Regions from separate parts of the Streptomyces sp. NPDC027663 genome, predicted to be linked through region 4. Evidence: riboswitches for the same ligand, from Rfam matches in the RefSeq annotation. Region 4 holds a riboswitch; each other region holds the start of a gene.
What was found. A riboswitch is a leader RNA that binds a small molecule or an ion and turns the genes downstream of it on or off. The one in region 4 is predicted to bind cyclic di-AMP.
Positions count from the first base shown of each region.

Region 1 (5,165 bases), on a different contig from region 4:
TGTCCGACCGTGCTGCCGGACGCGGTCGCCACGGTGCGCCGGCGCGGAGGCAGCTGTGCCAGCAGTCGGCGGGCCTCGTCCAGCTTGCCGGTGACCGTCTTCTTCTGCCGTCCCAGCTCCGCCTGCCGTGCCCGCAGCGACTTCAGCTCGATGCGTGCGGCCCCGCGCAACCGCTCGATCTCGCGCAGTTGTTCGCGAACCCGTGATACGGCGGCGGCCTGCCGGTCACCGGCCCGCTCCGCGAACGCGGCGCCGTCCAGGTACCGGTCGGGGTCGCTGGAGAGGGCCAGTTGCCACGCCGGGTCGATGCCTCCGTCCCGGTACTGGGCCGCGGCGATCGAACCCAGGGCGTCCCGGGCGGAGTTGAGCTTCTCCTGCTTGCGGGCGGTCTCGTCCTGCAGCCCGGTCAGTCGCCGCTGGGCCGCGCCCGCTTCCTCCTTCGCCCCGTTGTACTTCTCGGTGGCGGCCTCGGCCTCCCGGTACAAGCTGTCCACCTTGGCTTTCACCTGCGCCTGTGTCAGCTGGGGTTCAGCGTGTCCCGTGCCGTCGAAGCCCGTCGCCGTGGCCGCGCCCGCCAGGGCGAGTGTGGCGGCCGTCCGGGCCGTATGGCCGCTGAGCGAGCGATGCGGGGGCTTGCGGTGCGCTGCCACCTGGACCGTCACGTCCTTCCGTAGGACTCGTACGACCGAGGGTCAGTACGCCCCGCGGCGGCCCGCACAGGGGGAGTGGGCCGCCGCCGGGCTTTCTCGGCGGTGGTGGCCGGCGGCCGCCCGAGGGCCGGGCGGCGGTGGGGAGCCGGTCACCTGGGGGAGGACGCTAGGCCGGACGGTGACGGGTTGGTAACGCGCTGTCCGAAATTGGTTACGACAGGTCATGGTGTGACCGTAAGTGATCCCTCCGTAGGGCCCGAGTCGTCTTCTTCACGCAGCGTGATGATCGAGCCGCGGAAAGCGGACCAGGCGGGGGTGATCGGGTGCTATGGAGCGCATATATGCAAGGTCTGCCGAGCGTTTTCGCGCCGCCGCCGCCCCTGAGGGCGGGCCCGGTGCGGGGAGCCGTGGCGCCCCCTGGCTAGGCTCCGGCCCCATGGACGTACTCATCCATCTCTTCGTCGGCCTGCACATCGTCGGTATCGCCGCGCTGCTCGGCGGCTTCCTCACCCAGATGAAGGCGATGGGCCAGGGCACGGCCCGGTTCGTGCCCGGGATGCTGCACGGCGCGCTGACCATGCTGGTCACCGGCGTGGCGCTCGTCGGCCTCAATCAGGCCGACGACCACCACGTCAACAACATCAAGATCGGCGTGAAGCTGGCTCTGCTGATCGTGATCCTCGCGCTGGTCTACGTGAAGCGCGACGAGGAGCGGATCGACAAGGGCCTCTTCGGGCTCGTCGGCCTGCTGACCACGGCGAACATCTTCATCGCCGTCCTCTGGACCTGATCTCCGGCCGGACCTGATCTCCGGTCGAACCTGATCTCCCGGGCGGGCGATCTCGGGGCGGCGGGATCAGCCCGGCCGCACCACGCAGCGCACGGCCGACCCGTCGGTGCGGGAGACCGGTTCCTCACGCACGTACGCGCCCGGCCTGGGAGCGTGGATCATCATGCCGTCGCCCGTGCACAGCCCTACATGGTCTGCGTCGTCGTGGAAGAACACGAGGTCGCCGGGGCGCGCCTCGGCAGGCGGGACCGTGGTTCCTGCTTCGGCCTGATCGCGGGCGCTGCGCGGAAGGGTGACACCGGCCGACTTCCAGGCGGCCTGGGTCAGCCCCGAGCAGTCGTAGGAACCGGGGCCGGCGGCGCCCCACACGCACGGCTTGCCGAGCTGCTCCCGGGCGAAGGCGACGGCTTTCCGGGCCTTGGTCGTCGTGTCCGTGCCGGATGTGACCGTCGCAACGGACGCGATCGACGCGGATGTGACCGGAGCGGACGTGATCGACGGGGATGTGACCGACGCGACGGACGTCACCGGTGCGGTGGATGTGACTGAGGCGCCATACATGTCAGGTGCGACAGGTGCGACAGGTGCGACAGACGCGCTAGGTGCGGCAGGCGTGACGGACTGCGCGGCGCTCTGCGCGGTCCGCTGCGACAGCAGCACGCGCGCGTGGGCGAGCTTTTTCTGCACCGCCGCCTTGGCGGTCTTCGGGTCCCTCGCGGCGGCCTCCGGCACGCTGTCCGCGGGCGGGACGACGGCCCTCTCCTGGGCGGACGGCAGGAGGGACGCGTTCCGGACGGACGCGGCGACGGCCGCCTTCCGCGCGGACGGTACCGCCTCCATGCCTCGTGCGGGCGTTACGGCGCCCCTGCCCTGTGCGGGCGTTACGGCGTCCCTGCCTCGTGCGGGCGGTACGGCATCCACACTCCGTCTCGGGGGTGCGACGCTCGTGCCCCGGGCGGGCGTCGCCGCGGCTGTGTCCCGGGCCCCCTCGGGGCCGCGCTGGGCCGGAACGGCGCGGGGCTGGGCCGCGGCGCGGCGGGCCACCTCGTCCCGGAGCCGCTGAAGACTGTCGCCGTGTCGCCGGGGTGCGTCCGCGGGACGCTCCTCGGCCCCGGCGGCGGACCGCTCCCTGCTTGCGGCGGCGGAACGCTCCCTGGCGGTGCCGGCGAAACGCTCCCTGGTCGTGCCGGACGTCTCGGTCGCCGATTCCGCCCGGCGGTACAGATCGTCGATCTTCCGCTCGATCTCCTCCGGGCTCGGCCTGCCGTGACCGGTTTCGGGAGCGGCCTGCGCGGACTGGGAGAGGACGGCCACGGAGGTGAGGGCGGCGGTGGCGAGAGCGGGGGTGCGAATGCCCGTCCCCGGGGTTCCGCCGGGGCGCGGCTTGCGGTGCGACGCCAAGGGAGGCGACTCCTTCCTTGCTGCCGCCTACCGGGTTAGCTGTCGGGTTCGGGCGGACGGAAGGGTTGCCCTACGGCGTCGTCCCGGGCGGGAGTCGGCCGATTCACCCCAGGATCGGTGGGTCCCCGGCTCCGGGCACCACGCAGAGGGCGCACCGGACTCGGCGGAGGCCGCGCGGCCCGGCGACGTTCGCCGGAGAGGGGTCGTGCGGCCTGACGGCAACCTAGCCAACTGGTGTGTCTTCTGTGAAGGTTGGTGTGCGGTTTGTCCGATACATTTCCGTGACCTGATGGCTGGTTCACGCCCGCGTGACCAGGCGCTTCCGTTGTGTGAGCGGTCGGCGGACGCTTTCGACGCGAAGAGCGACCGCTCACCACGCGGGCCATGTTCCGGGGACGGCAACCGGTTGTCGGTGGGGCGGCCTAGACTCGTAGAGCGATGAGCAGCCTCTTTGACGACAGCTTCCTGGCGGACCTCCAGCCCCCTCGCGGGCACGAGGAGGAGCAGCCGCCACCCGAGGACGATCACGCTCCGGAGCCGCTTCCGGACGATCTGTTCGGCGGGAAGTTCGATGTGCCGCCGGACCGTGACGCGTACTACCGCGACGGCGCCCCGCGCCCCGTGATCGACGCGGCGGCGCTCCTGGAGGGACTGAACGACAACCAGCGCGCCGCGGTCGTGCACGCCGGTTCGCCGCTGCTCATCGTCGCCGGCGCCGGCTCCGGCAAGACCCGTGTGCTCACCCACCGCATCGCCCACCTACTCGCCGAGCGGAACGTGCACCCGGGCCAGATCCTCGCGATCACCTTCACCAACAAGGCCGCGGGCGAGATGAAGGAGCGCGTGGAGCAGCTCGTCGGCCCGCGCGCGAACGCGATGTGGGTGATGACCTTCCACAGCGCGTGCGTGCGGATCCTGCGCCGCGAGTCGAAGAAGCTGGGCTTCACGTCGTCGTTCTCGATCTACGACGCCGCCGACAGCAAGCGCCTGATGGCCCTCGTCTGCCGCGACCTGGACCTGGATCCCAAGCGCTTCCCGCCCAAGTCCTTCAGCGCCAAGATCAGCAACCTCAAGAACGAGCTGATCGACGAGGAGGACTTCGCCGCGCAGGCCACCGACGGCTTCGAGAAGACGCTGGCGCAGGCCTACGCCCTGTACCAGTCGCGGTTGCGCGAGGCGAACGCGCTGGACTTCGACGACCTGATCATGACGACGGTCAACCTGCTGCGCGCCTTCCCGGACGTCGCCGAGCACTACCGGCGCCGCTTCCGGCACGTCCTGGTCGACGAGTACCAGGACACCAACCACGCCCAGTACGCCCTCGTCCGCGAGCTGGTCGGGACGGGCGAGCGCGCCGGCGAGGCCGACACCCCGCCCGGCGAGTACGACGTCCCGCCCGCCGAACTGTGCGTGGTCGGTGACGCGGACCAGTCGATCTACGCCTTCCGGGGCGCGACGATCCGCAACATCCTCCAGTTCGAGGAGGACTACCCGAACGCGACGACGATCCTGCTGGAGCAGAACTACCGCTCCACGCAGACCATCCTGTCCGCCGCCAACGCGGTCATCGAGCGCAACGAGTCCCGCCGCCCGAAGAACCTGTGGACCAACGCCGGGCAGGGCGCACGGATCACCGGTTACGTCGCCGACACCGAGCACGACGAGGCCCAGTTCGTCGCCGACGAGATAGACCGCCTCACGGACGCGCGCGAGGCGAAGGCCGGGGACGTCGCCGTCTTCTACCGCACCAACGCCCAGTCCCGTGTCTTCGAAGAGGTCTTCATCCGCGTCGGCCTGCCCTACAAGGTCGTCGGCGGCGTCCGCTTCTACGAGCGCAAAGAGGTCCGGGACGTCCTGGCCTATCTGCGCGTCCTCGCCAACCCCGAGGACTCGGTGCCGCTGCGCCGCATCCTCAACGTGCCCAAGCGGGGCATCGGCGAGCGCGCGGAGGCGATGATCGATGCCCTCGCCCAGCGCGAGAAGATCAGCTTCCCGCAGGCTCTGAAGCGCGTGGACGAGGCGTACGGCATGGCCGCGCGCTCCACCAACGCGGTCAAGCGGTTCAACACGCTGATGGAGGACCTGCGCACGATCGTGGAGTCCGGCGCCGGCCCCGCGACCGTCCTGGAGGCGATCCTCGAGCGCACGGGCTATCTGGCCGAGCTGCAGGCCTCCACCGACCCGCAGGACGAGACCCGCATCGAGAACCTCCAGGAACTCGCCGCCGTGGCTCTGGAGTTCGAGCAGGAGCGCGGTGAGGGAGCCGGGACACCGGGGGCTGCCGCCCCGGGCGGCACGCTTGCCGACTTCCTGGAGCAGGTCGC
Region 1 is NZ_JBVHSK010000002.1:662,062-667,226, reverse strand. Features, by position in the region: gene ACZ4SF_RS07860 (C40 family peptidase) at 1-650, opposite strand, end outside; gene ACZ4SF_RS07855 (hypothetical protein) at 1,087-1,440, shown strand; gene ACZ4SF_RS07850 (C40 family peptidase) at 1,507-2,841, opposite strand; cyclic di-AMP (ydaO/yuaA leader) riboswitch at 2,850-3,003, opposite strand; gene pcrA (DNA helicase PcrA) at 3,280-5,165, shown strand, end outside.
Region 1: it holds a riboswitch for cyclic di-AMP, as region 4 does, so the genes downstream of both, ACZ4SF_RS07850 (C40 family peptidase) here and ACZ4SF_RS30045 (M23 family metallopeptidase) in region 4, are expected to answer to the same signal.

Region 2 (5,165 bases), on a different contig from region 4:
CCCGTGCACTGGACGCGGTTGCCGAGCGGGGTCGAGGCCTGGCTGGTCACCCGGTACGCCGATGCCCGGCAGGCCTTGGCCGACCAGCGGCTGAGCAAGAACCCGGCGCATCACGACGAGCCCGCGCACGCCAAGGGCAAGACCGGCATCCCGGGCGAGCGCAAGGCCGAGCTGATGACGCATCTGCTGAACATCGACCCGCCGGACCACACCCGGCTGCGCCGCCTGGTCAGCAAGGCGTTCACGCCGCGCCGGGTCGCCGAGTTCGCGCCCCGGGTGCAGGAGCTGACGGATGGGCTCATCGACCGGTTCGCCGAGCGCGGCTCCGCCGACCTCATCCACGAGTTCGCGTTCCCGCTGCCCATCTACGCCATCTGCGACCTGCTCGGCGTCCCCCGCGAGGACCAGGACGACTTCCGGGACTGGGCGGGCATGATGATCCGGCACGGCGGAGGCCCCCGCGGCGGGGTCGCCCGGTCGGTGAAGAAGATGCGCGGTTATCTCGCCGAGCTGATCCACAGGAAGCGCGAGGCGCTGCCCGCCGAGCCGGCGCCCGGCGAGGACCTGATCTCCGGCCTCATCCGGGCCTCCGACCACGGCGAGCACCTCACCGAGAACGAGGCCGCCGCGATGGCCTTCATCCTCCTCTTCGCCGGCTTCGAGACGACGGTCAACCTCATCGGCAACGGCACGTACGCCCTGCTGACCCATCCCGGGCAGCGCCGGCTCCTGCAGCAGTCCGTGACGAGCGGGGAGCGGGACCTCCTGGAGACCGGCGTGGAGGAACTGCTGCGCTACGACGGCCCGGTGGAGCTGGCCACCTGGCGGTTCGCCACCGAGCCCCTCACCATCGGCGGGCAGGACATCGCGCCGGGCGACCCGGTGCTCGTCGTGCTCGCCGCGGCCGACCGGGACCCGGAGCGGTTCGCCGGCCCGGACGTGCTCGACCTCACCCGCCGCGACAACCAGCACCTCGGCTACGGCCACGGCATCCACTACTGCCTCGGCGCGCCGCTCGCCCGGCTGGAGGGCCAGACCGCGCTCGCCACGCTGCTCACCCGCCTGCCCGACCTGCGGCTCGCCGTGGACCCGGACGAGCTGCGCTGGCGCGGCGGACTCATCATGCGCGGCCTGCGCACCCTGCCCGTGGAGTTCACGCCCACCGCCTGAACACAGCCCGTCCAGGGAAACCTGACGGACATTCACTCTGTGATCTTCACGTGATCTGCGCGGCATGAACTTGTGACAAGTGATCGTCTGCCTATACGTTCACCCATCAGCGTGGCGAAGGGCTTCATCCGCCGCGCCGGTACTGCTGTCGCTCGAAAGGCCTCTGCATGCTCTCCGGGAACGGTCGACACCGTCGCCCCCGTCAGGCTCCGGCTCTCCTCGTCGCGGCCGGGGTGACCGGCTCAGCCATCGCCATCCCGCTCCTCGGCGCCGCCAGCGCCAGCGCGGCCGACGGCACCACGTGGGACAAGGTGGCCGAGTGCGAGAGCGGCGGCTCCTGGAGCGCGGACTCCGGCAACGGGTACTACGGCGGGCTGCAGATCTCGCAGGCGGACTGGGCCGCGTACGGCGGGACCCAGTACGCGGCCAGCGCCGACCAGGCCAGCCGTTCCCAGCAGATCGCCGTCGCCGAGAACATCCTCGCGGACAAGGGCACCACCCCCTGGGCCACCTGCGCCCTGCTGTCGGGCCTGACCGAGGATTCGGACTCGGCGGACGTCGACACGGGCGTCGGCCGGTCCGGTGACACCGACGGTTCGGGTGACCCGTCCGGATCGACTGACAGTTCGGATGGTTCCGAAAACCCCGACAGCCCTGACAACTCCGACTCGTCCGGTCTGCCGGGTTCGTCGCCTTCGGGGGACGCCGGTTCCGATGCCGACTCCGGCTCCGGCAACGGCTCTTCGTCCGGCAAGGACGGCCGGCCGGCCGGGAAGCCGGGCGAGGGTGACGGCAAGGTGAACGGCTCCGACGGGACCGACACGCCCAAGTCCGACAAATCCGCGTCGCCGGACGCGGGAAGCCCGCAGGGGGCCGACGGCTCCGCCACGGCCACTCCGGAACCCGGCCGCGAGGACAACCCCCAGCAGGCCGCCGGTTCTTGGAGCCTGGTCGACACCGGCTCCCTCGGCGGTGGCGGACGTCATCGGGGGGCGAGTGCGGACGAAAGCGCGACAAACGGTCAGAATGCCGCCTCCTCGGGCCGCCACGCCTCTCGCGAACCGGACACCTACACCGTCCGCGACGGCGACTCCCTCGCCTCCATCGCCGACTCCCTTGAGGTCGACGGCGGATGGCGCGCGCTCTACGCCGGCAACAAGAAGGCCATCGGGGCCGACCCGAATCACATCACCGCCGGTCAGACCCTGGAAGTCGGGGACGAAACGGACGGCGATTAGCGGGAGTTGACGCCCCACTTAACGCCCTATTGTCCGGTTTGGCGAAAGTGTGGGATGAGTCTCAGAAGCCCTGATCGTCTTTGAAATTCCGCGGACCGCGTGCCTACGGTCAAGGCCGCTCGTCACCACGAGCCCCGGCAGTCGCAACGCCGAATCCTGCCAGCGGTTGCCCGGGAACAGTCGTCGCGTCAAGCGCCGTAGGCAGGAGCGGGGGACCCAAGGTAAGTGCCGGGCCCGGCAGTTGATGCCGGACCGGCTCGGGGTGAAGCCGCATCTCGCGCACAGCGGGAGATGCGGCCGGGCAACTCAACCGGCCCGAACCCGACAGCTCACCTCGCAGGCGTCGGTGAGGGGATCGTTCCATGCTGTTTTCCGGCAAGGGCAAGCACCGTCGTCCGTCCAAGGCCGTCCGCGCCATCACGCTCGCCGGTGTCACCGGCGCCGCCGTCGCCGCCCCGCTGATGGCGGCCGGCAACGCCTCCGCCGCCACCGCCTCGGAGTGGGACACGGTCGCCCAGTGCGAGTCCGGCGGCAACTGGTCCATCAACACCGGCAACGGCTACTACGGCGGTCTGCAGTTCTCCGCCTCCACCTGGGCCGCGTACGGCGGCTCGCAGTACGCCGCCACCGCCGACAAGGCCACCAAGGCGCAGCAGATCGAGATCGCCGAGAAGGTCCTCGCGGCCCAGGGCAAGGGCGCCTGGCCGGTCTGCGGCACGGGCCTGTCCGGCACCCCCTACGGCGGTGCCGCCCCGAGCACCCCCTCGGACTCGGGCAGCACCACCACCCGCTCCACCGACCAGCAGGCCGCCTCCCGCTCCGCCGAGCGTCCGGCCGCGTCCACGAGCAAGAGCAAGACCGTCACCACCCCGACCGGCAAGAAGGTCAAGAAGGGCGACGGCGAGTACAAGGTCGTCGCGGGCGACACCCTCAGCACCATCGCCGCGAAGCACAAGGTCGAGGGTGGCTGGCAGAAGCTGTTCGAGCTGAACAAGGACATCGTCGAGGACGCGAACCTCATCTACCCGGGTCAGCAGCTCCACCTGAAGTGACCCCCGGTTCCGAGCGGATCCACAGCGCCCTCACATCCCCAGGGGTCTCATCGCAGGCCTCGTGAGGGCCACCCCCGTCCCCACGGGCTCCCCGCCCCGGTGCGTGTTCCCCCGTACGCACCGGGGCGGGGTTTTTCTGTGCCGTCGCCACAGGTCTTTGTTTCGGCCGAAAACAAAAGGTACCGTCGGCATGTCCACGGGACGGTCGGTCGGTGGCCGACGCCCCCGGGACGGTTAGGCTCTAGTCGCAAGGCGCAGCCGTAAGGCACACCGCCCCGCACTTCCAGCGTCACATCCAAGAAGGAGATGCTCGTGCCGTCCATCGACGTCGTCGTAGCCCGGGAAATCCTGGACTCCCGAGGCAACCCCACGGTCGAGGTCGAGGTCGGCCTCGACGACGGCAGCACGGGTCGTGCCGCCGTTCCGTCCGGCGCCTCGACCGGCGCCTTCGAGGCCATCGAGCTCCGCGACGGCGACCCGAACCGCTACCAGGGCAAGGGCGTCGAGAAGGCCGTCCTCGCCGTCATCGAGCAGATCGGCCCGGAGCTGGTCGGTTACGACGCCACCGAGCAGCGCCTGATCGACCAGGCCATGTTCGACCTGGACGCCACCGACAACAAGGGCTCCCTCGGCGCCAACGCCATCCTCGGCGTCTCGCTCGCCGTCGCCCACGCCGCCTCCGAGGCCAGCGACCTGCCCCTCTTCCGCTACCTGGGCGGCCCGAACGCGCACCTGCTGCCGGTGCCGATGATGAACATCCTGAACGGCGGCTCGCACGCCGACTCCAACGTGGACATCCAGGAGTTCATGATCGCTCCGATCGGCGCGGAGTCCTTCTCCGAGGCCCTGCGCTGGGGCACCGAGGTCTACCACACCCTGAAGAAGGTCCTGAAGAGCAAGGGCCTGTCCACCGGCCTCGGCGACGAGGGCGGCTTCGCCCCGAACCTGGGCTCCAACCGTGAGGCCCTCGACCTCATCCTCGAAGCGATCAAGGAAGCCGGCTACGCCCCCGGCGAGCAGATCGCCCTCGCGCTCGACGTCGCCGCCTCCGAGTTCTACAAGGACGGCAAGTACCTCTTCGAGGGCAAGGAGCGCTCCGCCGCCGAGATGACGGAGTACTACGAGGAGCTGGTCGCGGCCTACCCGCTCGTCTCCATCGAGGACCCGCTGTTCGAGGACGACTGGGCCGGCTGGAAGGTCATCACCGACAAGCTCGGCGACAAGGTCCAGCTGGTCGGCGACGACCTGTTCGTCACCAACCCCGAGCGCCTGGCCCGCGGCATCGAGGACGGCGCCGCCAACGCCCTGCTGGTCAAGGTCAACCAGATCGGCTCGCTGACCGAGACCCTGGACGCCGTCGAGCTGGCCCAGCGCAACGGCTTCAAGTGCATGATGTCCCACCGCTCCGGCGAGACCGAGGACGTCACCATCGCCGACCTGGCCGTCGCCACCAACTGCGGCCAGATCAAGACCGGCGCCCCGGCCCGCTCCGAGCGCGTCGCCAAGTACAACCAGCTGCTGCGCATCGAGGAGATCCTCGACGACGCGGCGGTGTACGCCGGCCGCAGCGCGTTCCCGCGCTTCAAGGGCTGAACCAACCCGGCGTAAGGCTCAGCCAGTCGTACGTACGTCCCCGTACTCGGTCCCGTACCGTGTCCGGGGACGTACGCGCGTGTGAAAGGGGAGGCGGAGAGCCAGATGGCCG
Region 2 is NZ_JBVHSK010000006.1:467,348-472,512, forward strand. Features, by position in the region: gene ACZ4SF_RS19910 (cytochrome P450 family protein) at 1-1,170, shown strand, start outside; gene ACZ4SF_RS19915 (transglycosylase family protein) at 1,338-2,408, shown strand; cyclic di-AMP (ydaO/yuaA leader) riboswitch at 2,592-2,766, shown strand; gene ACZ4SF_RS19920 (transglycosylase family protein) at 2,771-3,460, shown strand; gene eno (phosphopyruvate hydratase) at 3,767-5,053, shown strand.
Region 2: it holds a riboswitch for cyclic di-AMP, as region 4 does, so the genes downstream of both, ACZ4SF_RS19920 (transglycosylase family protein) here and ACZ4SF_RS30045 (M23 family metallopeptidase) in region 4, are expected to answer to the same signal.

Region 3 (5,165 bases), on a different contig from region 4:
GCCCCAGCGACCGCGAACTGCCCGGCGACGCCTGGCTGTCCGTGGACGCGGAGGTGCTGGTGCCGGCGGCCGTGTCGTACGCCGTCGACACCACGAACCAGGAGCGGATCGGTGCCCGCTGGATCGTCGAGGCCGCCAACATGCCTGTCATGCCCGAGGCGGAGGCGCTGCTGGCCGCGCGCGGGGTGACCGTACTGCCGGACGTGGTGGTCAACTCCGGGACGAACGCCTGGTGGTGGTGGACCCTGTTCGGCGACATCGGTGCCGACGCCGACGAGGCGTTCGCCCGCATCCGGCGTTCGATGCGCGCCCTGGTCGGCCTGATGCTCGACCGCGCGGCGGCCGACGGCACGACCCCGCGCGCGGCCGCGCACGCTCTGGTGACCGACCGGCTGCCGGTGATCGCGGAGCGGTTCGGGTGGTACCGGTGACAGGGGCCGTCCCGGTCGTACGGCTGTCCCGGCCGAGCGGCACCCTCGCCCGACCGGACCGCCCGGACGTCCACGGTGCGGGGCACTGTTCCCCGCTCTCGCGCGTCCGCGGCCGAACCGGGGCGGACCGACGACTTAGGCGGCACCGGCGGCAGCGACTAGGGTGACCGCGTGGCGAGAGTGCGGTTGAGCGTGGCGGAGCGGCGGGAGGAGCTGCTGCGGGCTGCCATCGAGCAGATCGAGGTGCGGGGCGTTGCGGCGGTGAGGATCGCCGACGTGGCCGCGGCCCTCGGTGTGAGCAACGCGCTGGTGCTGTACCACTTCTCCACGAAGGAGAAGCTGGTCGCCGCAGCGTTCACCTTCGCGGCCAAGGACGATCTCGCGCATCTGCGCAAGCTGCTGGACCGGCGGACGTCGGCGCTGCGCCGGCTGCGGTCCGCGGTGCGCTGGTACGCGCCGACCGGACAGGCCAAGGGGTGGCGGCTGTGGATCGAGGGCTGGGCGGTGGCCCTGCGCGAGCCCGCCCTGCGCGAAGTCACCCGGGATCTGGACAAGCAGTGGAAGGCGGCGATCACGGAGGTCATCGCCGAGGGCGTGGCGGCCGGCGAGTTCGTCTGCCCGGACCCGGCCGGTGCGGCGCTGCGGCTGACCGCGCTGCTGGACGGGCTGGCCGTGCAGCTGACGTCGTACCCGGGCGGAGTGCCGCGGTCCCGGGCCCAGGAGTGGGTGGACGACGCCCTGGCCCGGGAACTGGGCCTGGACCGGCATGGGTTGACCGAACGGGAGCGGTGAGCGAACCGCCGGGGCGTCCGCGCACCGCGCCCCCCGGCCCGCTGCCGGTCCCGCCCCCCTTTCCGGGCCGCGACCGCGTGTCCCCCCACCCGCACCCACGGCCGGACCCCACGGGACGCGGGGGCACCGCGCCCCACCGTGCACGCCACCGTGCCCCGGCCCGCGCCTACGGCGGTCCGGGGCACGGCCGGGAAGCGTCAGGCGACCGACGCGATCCGCATCTTGATGTCGTCCGGCGACAGATGGCCCTTCGCGGTCACATGGTCCCCCGAGGACTCGCCGCGCAGCCGCCGCCCGATCCACGGGACGAGGTACTCACGCGCCCACTGGACGTCGTCGCGGCGGACCTCCAGGGTGCCCCGGGGAGGCAGCGGGGGCCACGCCTGCTCGGGGTCGGCCGGGACGTCGAGGGCGAGGACCTGCCCGGCCCGGAGCGCCACGCGCGTGTGCCCCTCGGGCGAGAGGTGCAGCCGGTCGCTGTCCCAGGCCCGGCGGTCCTGCACGGACTTCAGGGACCACAGGTCGAGCACGGGGCAGCCGTACCGGTCGGCGATGGCGCGGACGTGCCCGTTGTAGGTCGCGATCTTGCCCCGCAGGTGCTTGAGCAGGGGGACGCCCCGGGTGTCGAAACCGGTCGTCACCATCACCGTGCCGGCAGCCTCGGTCAGCCTGGCCACGGCACGCTCGAACCGCTCGGCCACCTCGTCCGGGTCGGTGCCCGGGCGGATGATGTCGTTGCCGCCGGCACAGAAGGAGACCAGGTCCGGGGCCAGTTCGGCGGCCTTGGGGACCTGGTCGGCCACGATCTGGTCCAGCAGCTTTCCGCGTACGGCGAGGTTGGTGTACTGGAAGTCGCCCTCGGGACGCCGGTCGGCGAGCAGCACCGCGAAACGGTCGGCCCACCCTACGAACGCCCCGTCGGGACCGTGGTCGCCGACGCCCTCGGTGAAGCTGTCCCCCACCGCCACGTACGACCCGATCACTGATCTGTTGTCATTCTTCGAATCGTCTGCCACGTCGGACCATGATTCACCTTCGGATGTGACCTACGCGACCGTAGGCCGGGGTTGACGAACGGTGAGATGAGACACTCTTAAATAATTTGCCAATCAGGGAATACCGAAGGCCGGACCCGGGGGTCGGGGGTCCGGCCTTCGCTGGCGTGTCAGGCAGGTGGTGTTCGCGCGGGGCGCCGCTCAGCCGACGGGGACGCCGTGCTGGCGAAGGTAGCCGACCGGGTCGATGTCGGAGCCGTAGTCGGGCGTGGTGCGGATCTCGAAGTGCAGGTGCGGGCCGGTCACGTTGCCGGTGGCGCCGGAGAGGCCGACCTGCTGGCCCGCGGTCACCCTCTGGCCGGCCGAGACGGAGAGCTGCGACAGGTGGCCGTACTGGGCGTAGTAGCCGTCGTCGAGCTTGATGACGACCTGGTTGCCGTACGCGCCGCCCCAGCCGGCGGAGACGACGGTGCCCGCGGCGACGGCCTTGAGGGAGGTGCCCGTCGGGACGACGAAGTCGACACCGGTGTGGTAGCCGCTGGACCACATGCTGCCGGCCGTGTGGTAGGCGGTGCCGATGGTGGCACCGGCGACCGGGAGGGTGTAGCCGGTGGCCTTCGCCTGCGGGGCGGCGGAGGCGGGCGGCTGGGCGGGCTGGGAGGCGGCGGACCGGGCGGGCTTCGCAGCGGCCGAGGTGTGCTGCGGGGCGGCGGACTCGGTGCGGGGCTGCGCGGCCTTCTTGCCGACGCTGAGCTTCAGGCCCGGGCGGATCAGCGAGGGGTCGGCGCCGACGGTCTGGCGGTTGTCGTCGTACAGCCGGTGCCAGCCACCGGCGACGTGCTGCTCGTCGGCGATCTTCGAGAGGCAGTCACCGCTCCGCACGGTGTAGGTGCGCACGCTCGAATCCGGCTGTGCGGGGGCCTTCTTCACCGTGTTCGGAACGGACTGCACGGCCTTTCCGGAAACGGGCTGCGCGGGGGTCGCGGCGTGCGCTCCGGCGGCCCCGAAGAGCGGGAGGGCCAGTGCGGCGCCGCCGGTTCCGGCGACGGCGACGGAGCGGGAAAAACGCTGGGTCTTGGGGCGTCGGTGCTTACCCTTGGCGGGCATGGCGCAATTCCTCTCCGGCGCCTGCGAGGTCAGCTGTCGGGTTCGGACTGGAGCTGCCCGGCCGCGCGCTGCACGGCTTCACCCCTAGCCTGTCGCGGAGACCGGGACAGGCAGTCGTACCTGATGGGTCCCCCGCTCCTGCCGTACACGGGTCAAGTGTGTGGGGACTCCGGGCGGCGGCAGGATTCGGCATTCCGTCCGGATTGGTGGCGAACGTAAGCGAGCCGAACACACGGAAACAAGCAGCCGGTTCCGCTTGTTCGGGTTTCGGGTGATCGGATACGGGAATTCATGGTCACCCTCCGTGAATTCCCGCCTCCTTCAGCCTTCGATTTCCCTTTTCGGCGCCGCTATTGCATGGACATGACGCGCCACTCACGGTCACGGATATGACCCTCCTCACGCCACGTGCCACCATGACCCCTTATTCCACAGCGAGTTGTGATGAAGACCGCTAATTCGGACAGAAAGCTCAGATGCGGCGCAGACGGAGAACCGTCGCATCCAGGTCGCCCGTGAGTCCGGTGCACAGCCCGTGGTGCAGCAGCACCGCCCCTCTGTGAATTTCGCCTGTTTCGCGGCATTCGTACGATGCCGTCGCATCGAGTCCGCGCAGCCGCACCGCCGGCACCGGTTCGCCGTAGCTCTGCGCCTGCAGCCACGCCAGGACCACGGTCTCCTCGCCGAGTACGTACTGGACGGCGCTCAGGCCACCCGTCGGAGGGCGCAGCCGGTACAAGTCGCCGCGCTGCACGACGGGGCGGATCTCCTTGTACAGCTCCACCCAGTGCCGGGCCTCCGCCAGTTCCGCGTCGGTCCACTCGGTGAGGTCGCCGCCGACGCCGAGGACGCCCGCCATGGCACTGACGAACCGGAAGCGCAGCGAGCTGACCCGCCCGTTGAGCTGGGTGTTCGGACTGTCGGTGACCCAGGCGGACATCACGCGCGCGGGGTGGATCTGGGTGAAGCCGTGCTGGATGGCCAGCCGGTCGAGCGGGTCGGTGTTGTCGGAGGTCCACACCTCGTCGGTACGGCTCAGCACTCCCAGGTCGATCCGGCCGCCACCGCCCGAGCAGGACTCGAAGGCGACCCCCGGATGGGCCGCGCGCAACCGGTCCAGCAGGCCGTACAGGGCGTGCACGTGGTCCACCCACAGGCGCTGCGGATACGGGTCCCCCGGCCAGCCGGCGTCGGTGAAGCAGCGGTTGAAATCCCACTTCACGTAGTCGATGGGGGCGCTGGACAGCAGGGCGTCCAGCCGGTCCCAGAGATATTCCCGGACGTCCTCGCGGGCGAGGTTGAGGACGAGTTGATTGCGCAGTTCTGTCCGCTTGCGTCCCGTTTGGTACTGCACCCAGTCGGGATGGGACCGGTAGAGATCGCTGTCCGGGTTGACCATCTCCGGCTCGACCCAGATGCCGAACTGCATGCCGAGGCCGTGCACCTGGTCGGCGAGGGGCCCCAGGCCGTGCGGGAAGCGGTCCGGGTTGGGCGTCCAGTCGCCGAGGCCGGCCCGGTCGCTGGTACGGGCGCCGAACCAGCCGTCGTCCACCACGAACAGCTCGACGCCGATCTCCGCGGCGCGCCGGGCGAGGACGGCCTGCTGCTCCTCGGAGATGCCGAAGTTCGTCGCCTCCCAGGAGTTGAACAGCACCGGACGGTCCCGCTCCGCGTCCGGGATGACACAGGTGCGCTGGTAGGCGTGCCAGGTGCGGCTCGCGCCGCCGAAACCGCCGTCGCTCCACAGGCCCCCGAATACCGGGGTGGTGTACGACTCCCCCGGCTCCAGGCGCAGCAGGCCCGAGTCGTCGTAGCCGGCGCCGCCGGTGATCTGCACGCG
Region 3 is NZ_JBVHSK010000003.1:384,420-389,584, forward strand. Features, by position in the region: gene ACZ4SF_RS11050 (glutamate dehydrogenase) at 1-431, shown strand, start outside; gene ACZ4SF_RS11055 (TetR/AcrR family transcriptional regulator) at 603-1,223, shown strand; gene ACZ4SF_RS11060 (SGNH/GDSL hydrolase family protein) at 1,421-2,206, opposite strand; gene ACZ4SF_RS11065 (M23 family metallopeptidase) at 2,420-3,325, opposite strand; cyclic di-AMP (ydaO/yuaA leader) riboswitch at 3,329-3,494, opposite strand; gene ACZ4SF_RS11070 (alpha-galactosidase) at 3,798-5,165, opposite strand, start outside.
Region 3: it holds a riboswitch for cyclic di-AMP, as region 4 does, so the genes downstream of both, ACZ4SF_RS11065 (M23 family metallopeptidase) here and ACZ4SF_RS30045 (M23 family metallopeptidase) in region 4, are expected to answer to the same signal.

Region 4 (5,165 bases):
ACGGCCGTCGCGGCCGGCTTCGGCCTGCTGCGCCTGGCCGGCGCCCCCTCCATGGGCTGGCTGGACGTGAAGACCTCCGGTGACGTCGAGGTGCCGGTCATCGAGGCCGCCATCGACGAGGAGCTGGCCCGGTTCGCCGCGGAGGGCCCCACGCCCGAGGAGATGGAGCGTGCCCAGGCCCAGCTGGAGCGCGAGTGGCTGGACCGGCTCGGCACGGTCGCCGGCCGCGCCGACGAACTGTGCCGGTACGCGGTCCTGTTCGGCGACCCGCAGCTCGCCCTCACCGCCGTCAAGCGCGTCCTCGAGGTGACCCCCGAGGAGGTCCAGGAGGTCGCCAAGGCCCGCCTGCGGCCCGACAACCGCGCGGTCCTCGTCTACGAGCCGAAGTCCCCGGAGACCGTAGAGGACGCGGACGTGCCCGAGGACCCGGAGACGGAAGCGACCGTAGAGGCGGGCCACGACGAGAACGAGGAGACGGCCAAGTGACCGAGCTCGCCACCATGGACTTCCACCCCCAGCCGCAGCCGGGCGAGGCCAAGCCCTGGGCGTTCCCCGCCCCCGAGCGCGGCACGCTGGGCAACGGCCTGACCGTGCTGCGCTGTCACCGCCCCGGCCAGCAGGTCGTCGCCGTGGAGGTGCTGCTGGACGCGCCGCTGGACGCCGAGCCGGCCGGCCTGGACGGTGTCGCCACGATCATGGCGCGGGCCTTTTCGGAGGGCACCGACCAGCACTCGGCCGAGGAGTTCGCGGCCGAGCTGGAACGCGCGGGCGCCACGCTCGACGCGCACGCCGACCACCCCGGCGTCCGGCTCGGCCTGGAGGTCCCCGCCTCCCGCCTGGCCAAGGGTCTCGGCCTGCTCGCCGACGCCCTGCGCGCGCCCGCCTTCGCCGAGAGCGAGGTCGAGCGGCTGGTCCGCAACCGCCTGGACGAGATTCCGCACGAGCTGGCCAACCCCACCCGCCGCGCCGGCAAGGAACTCTCCAAGGAGCTGTTCCCGGCGGCCTCGCGCATGTCCCGCCCGCGGCAGGGCACCGAGGAGACGGTCGAGAAGATCGACGCCGCGGCCGTGCGCGCCTTCTACGACCGCCATGTGCGGCCCGCCACGGCCACCGTGGTCGTCGTCGGCGACCTGACCGGCACCGACCTGGACGCGCTGCTCACCGACACCCTGGGCGCCTGGACCGGCACCCCGGGCGAGCCCCGGCCCGTGCCGCCGGTGACCGCGGACGACACCGGGCGCGTGGTCATCGTGGACCGGCCGGGCGCCGTCCAGACACAGCTGCTCATCGGCCGGATCGGCCCCGACCGGCACGACCGGGTGTGGCCCGCCCAGGTGCTCGGCACGTACTGCCTCGGCGGCACCCTCACCTCCCGCCTGGACCGGGTCCTGCGCGAGGAGAAGGGCTACACCTACGGCGTGCGCGCCTTCGGGCAGGTGCTCCGCTCGGCGCCGGACGGCACGGGCGCGGCGATGCTCGCCATCAGCGGCTCCGTGGACACGCCGAACACCGGTCCCGCGCTGGAGGACCTGTGGAAGGTGCTGCGCACCCTCGCGGCGGAGGGCCTGACCGACGCCGAGCGGGATGTCGCCGTGCAGAACCTCGTGGGCGTGGCGCCGCTGAAGTACGAGACCGCGGCGGCCGTCGCGAGCACGCTGGCCGACCAGGTCGAGCAGCACCTGCCCGACGACTTCCAGGCGACGCTGTACCAGCAGCTGGCCGCCACGGGCACGGTGGAGGCCACCGCGGCCGCCGTGAACGCCTTCCCGGTGGACCGCCTGGTGACCGTCCTCGTCGGCGACGCGTCCGAGATCAAGGCGCCGGTCGAGGCGCTGGGTATCGGCGAAGTCACCGTCGTCGCCGCGGAGTAGCGGCATACGCGCGTGGGGCCCTGACGACCTACGGGTCGTCAGGGCCCCACGCTGTTCCACTCGTGTTGCCAGATGCCCGATTTGAGGCGGAGGTTGCCTGTCTGCCCTGTGGGATGCGCTACAAAACACCGGATCCGTTTGGGGATTGAAAGCAGGTTCCGTAGCGTCGTCGGGGCTGTTCGTCAGGCAGTGCGCCGCACCCGCGGCACCGGACAGTCATCGCCGAGTCCCCGTACGGCGCGAGCCAGGGGAGCCGGGGACCCACCGTCCCTGGGGTGAATCGGGCGCCCGCGCGTGAGCGGGGGAGTCCGTAGGAGACCTTCCTGCTCCGAACCCGTCAGCTAACCCGGTAGGCGAGACGGAAGGAAAGGACCAGCCACTACATGGCGTTCATGTGCGCCACCGGGAAGCACCGCAAGCCCGGCCGGGTCAAGCGCACCACCGCTCAGGCGGCCGGTATCGCGGCCCTCACGACCACCGGCGTCGTCGGCACCCTCGCCGCCTCCCCGGCGCTCGCCGCCGAGAGCCCCGCGGAGCAGACCGGCCTCACCCCGGTCATCACCGTGAGTGACGACGTCGCCGACCGCATCGACGCGCAGGCCGCCGCCCAGCAGCAGGCAGCCGACCAGAAGGCGGCCGAGGAGGCCGCGGCGAAGGCAGCCGCCAAGAGGGCCCAGGAGGTACGCGCGGCCAAGGCCCGTGCCGCTCGTGAGGCCGAGCGCAAGCGGCTCAACGCCTTCACCGCCCCCATCGCGCAGTCCTACGTCTCCACGGCCTACCAGGCCAGCAGCTCGCTGTGGTCCTCCGGCTCGCACACCGGCATCGACTTCCACGCGGCCAGCGGTACGACCGTCCACGCGGTCGGCTCCGGGACGGTCGTCTCGGCGGGCTGGGGCGGCGCGTACGGCAACCAGATCGTGATCCGGATGGCCGACGGCATGTACACCCAGTACGGCCACCTGTCCTCCATCGGTGTCACGGTGGGCCAGAAGGTCGTCCCGGGCCAGCAGATCGGCCTGTCCGGCGCGACCGGCAACGTCACCGGCCCGCACCTCCACTTCGAGGCCCGCACGACCTCCGAGTACGGCTCCGACGTCGACCCGCTGGCCTACCTCCGCAAGCACGGCGTGCAGATCTGACGCCCGGCGCGCGAGCGCCCGAAGCCCCGGCTCACCGAGCCGGGGCTTTCGCGTTTTCCGCCGGATCCCGTCAGAGGCGCTGTCCAAAAAAATATCCATGAATCAGGGGCCGCCGTCGGAAATTCCGCCTCATTGCAATAGAGTCACGGAACACGCGTCCATCGTCGACGTTTCACGGGGATTAAGGCGGAGGTCGGTCATGCGTATTCCGGCGCACTCGGTGTGCACGGCGATCCGGGACGACATCGTCGCGGGTGTCCACGAGCGCGGCGGCCGGCTCACCGAGGAGGTCCTGGCCCGCCGCTACGGCGTCTCGCGGGTCCCCGTCCGCGAGGCCCTGCGCACCCTGGAGGCCGAGGGCTTCGTGGTGACCCGCCGGCACGCGGGCGCGTGCGTGGCCGAGCCGACCGAGCAGGAGGCCGCCGACCTGCTGGAGATGCGGATGCTGCTGGAGCCGCTGGGGGCCGCCCGGGCCGCCCAGCGGCGCACCGAGGCCCATCTGAAGGTGCTGCGCGGCCTGGTCCGGCTGGGCCAGGAGCGGGCCAGGAGGGGGCACAGCGATGATCTGCGCTCGCTGGGCGGCTGGTTCCACGAGACGCTCGCACAGGCCTGCGGCAGCTCCTCGCTGACCTCGGTGCTCACCCAGTTGCGGCACAAGATCGCCTGGATGTACGCGGTGGAGGCGCCGCTGAGCCCGGTCGAGACCTGGGCGGAGCACGGGGCGATCGTGGACGCGGTGGCGCGCGGGGACGGTGACCGCGCGCGGGCGCTCACGGCACTGCACACCGAGCGGTCGACGGGCGCGCACCGGCTTCGTTTTCCCGGCGCCGCGGAACGTGTGAGGTCTTCGCAACATGCCGTAAACATGTCGAGCCCGCGGCATTAACACGCACGCCGTATACAAAGAAGAGCCATTTCGCGGGGCCTTGTTTTCCGCTGCCCTAATTCCGCTGCGGCCGGAATTCATTCGGTGTGGCCCGAGTATGCCCGCGGATAAAGCGCGGCAATTTTTCCGCCGGGTGCGCAAACGCCGGAGCCGCGCCGCCCCGAGAGGCGAACGCGGCTCCGGCGCTCCGTGCGGTGGACGCTCAGACGGTCTCGGGCAGCTCTTCCAGGCCCTCGGAGACCAGCTTGGCCAGACGGTCCAGGGCGGCGTCCGCGCCCTCGGCGTCGGAGGCGAGGACGATCTCCTCGCCACCCTGGGCACCCAGGCCCAGGACGGCCAGCATCGAGGCCGCGTTGACGGGGTTGCCCCCGGCCTTGGCGATCGTCACCGGGACGCCTGCGGCCGTGGCGGCTCGGACGAAGATGGAGGCGGGGCGGGCGTGGAGGCCCTCGGCCCAGCCGACGTTGACGCGGCGCTCAGCCATGTGTTGCTGCCCTTCGGTGTTCAGGGTTGTCTAGACCAGTTTCCCATATCGTGGAGCGTGCCCGGAGCGGACCCTCGTTCCCCTCCGGTCGGCCCGGACCGCGGCCTCGGTCCGGCTTGCCGGTCCTCCACAGACTGCCTCGCGCTGTTGTCGGACGCGAGCCGTACTCTGGGGCCCATGCAGACCTCGGCGGACCGGCACGACCGGCACGAGTACCCCGCCCACTGGGAGGCGGACGTGGTGCTGCGCGACGGCGGCACCGCGCGCATCCGGCCCATCACCGTCGATGACGCCGACCGTCTGGTCAACTTCTACGAGCAGGTCTCGGACGAGTCGAAGTACTACCGCTTCTTCGCGCCGTACCCCCGGCTCTCCGCCAAGGACGTCCACCGCTTCACGCACCACGACTTCGTGGACCGGGTGGGACTCGCGGCCACCGTCGGCGGCGAGTTCATCGCCACCGTACGCTACGACCGCATCGGCGCCGACGGCATGCCCGCCTCCGCGCCAGCCGACGAGGCCGAGGTCGCCTTCCTGGTGCAGGACGCCCACCAGGGCCGGGGGGTCGCCTCCGCCCTGCTGGAGCACATCGCCGCCGTCGCGCGCGAGCGGGGCATCCGCCGTTTCGCCGCAGAGGTGCTGCCCGCCAACAGCAAGATGATCAAAGTGTTCACGGACGCCGGCTACACCCAGAAGCGCAGCTTCGAGGACGGGGTCGTACGCCTGGAGTTCGGCCTCGAACCCACCGACCGTTCCGTCGCCGTGCAGCGCGCGCGGGAGCAGCG
Region 4 is NZ_JBVHSK010000014.1:123,700-128,864, forward strand. Features, by position in the region: gene ACZ4SF_RS30035 (M16 family metallopeptidase) at 1-486, shown strand, start outside; gene ACZ4SF_RS30040 (M16 family metallopeptidase) at 483-1,871, shown strand; cyclic di-AMP (ydaO/yuaA leader) riboswitch at 2,082-2,241, shown strand; gene ACZ4SF_RS30045 (M23 family metallopeptidase) at 2,255-3,010, shown strand; gene ACZ4SF_RS30050 (GntR family transcriptional regulator) at 3,210-3,896, shown strand; gene ACZ4SF_RS30055 (HPr family phosphocarrier protein) at 4,099-4,380, opposite strand; gene ACZ4SF_RS30060 (bifunctional acetate--CoA ligase family protein/GNAT family N-acetyltransferase) at 4,558-5,165, shown strand, end outside.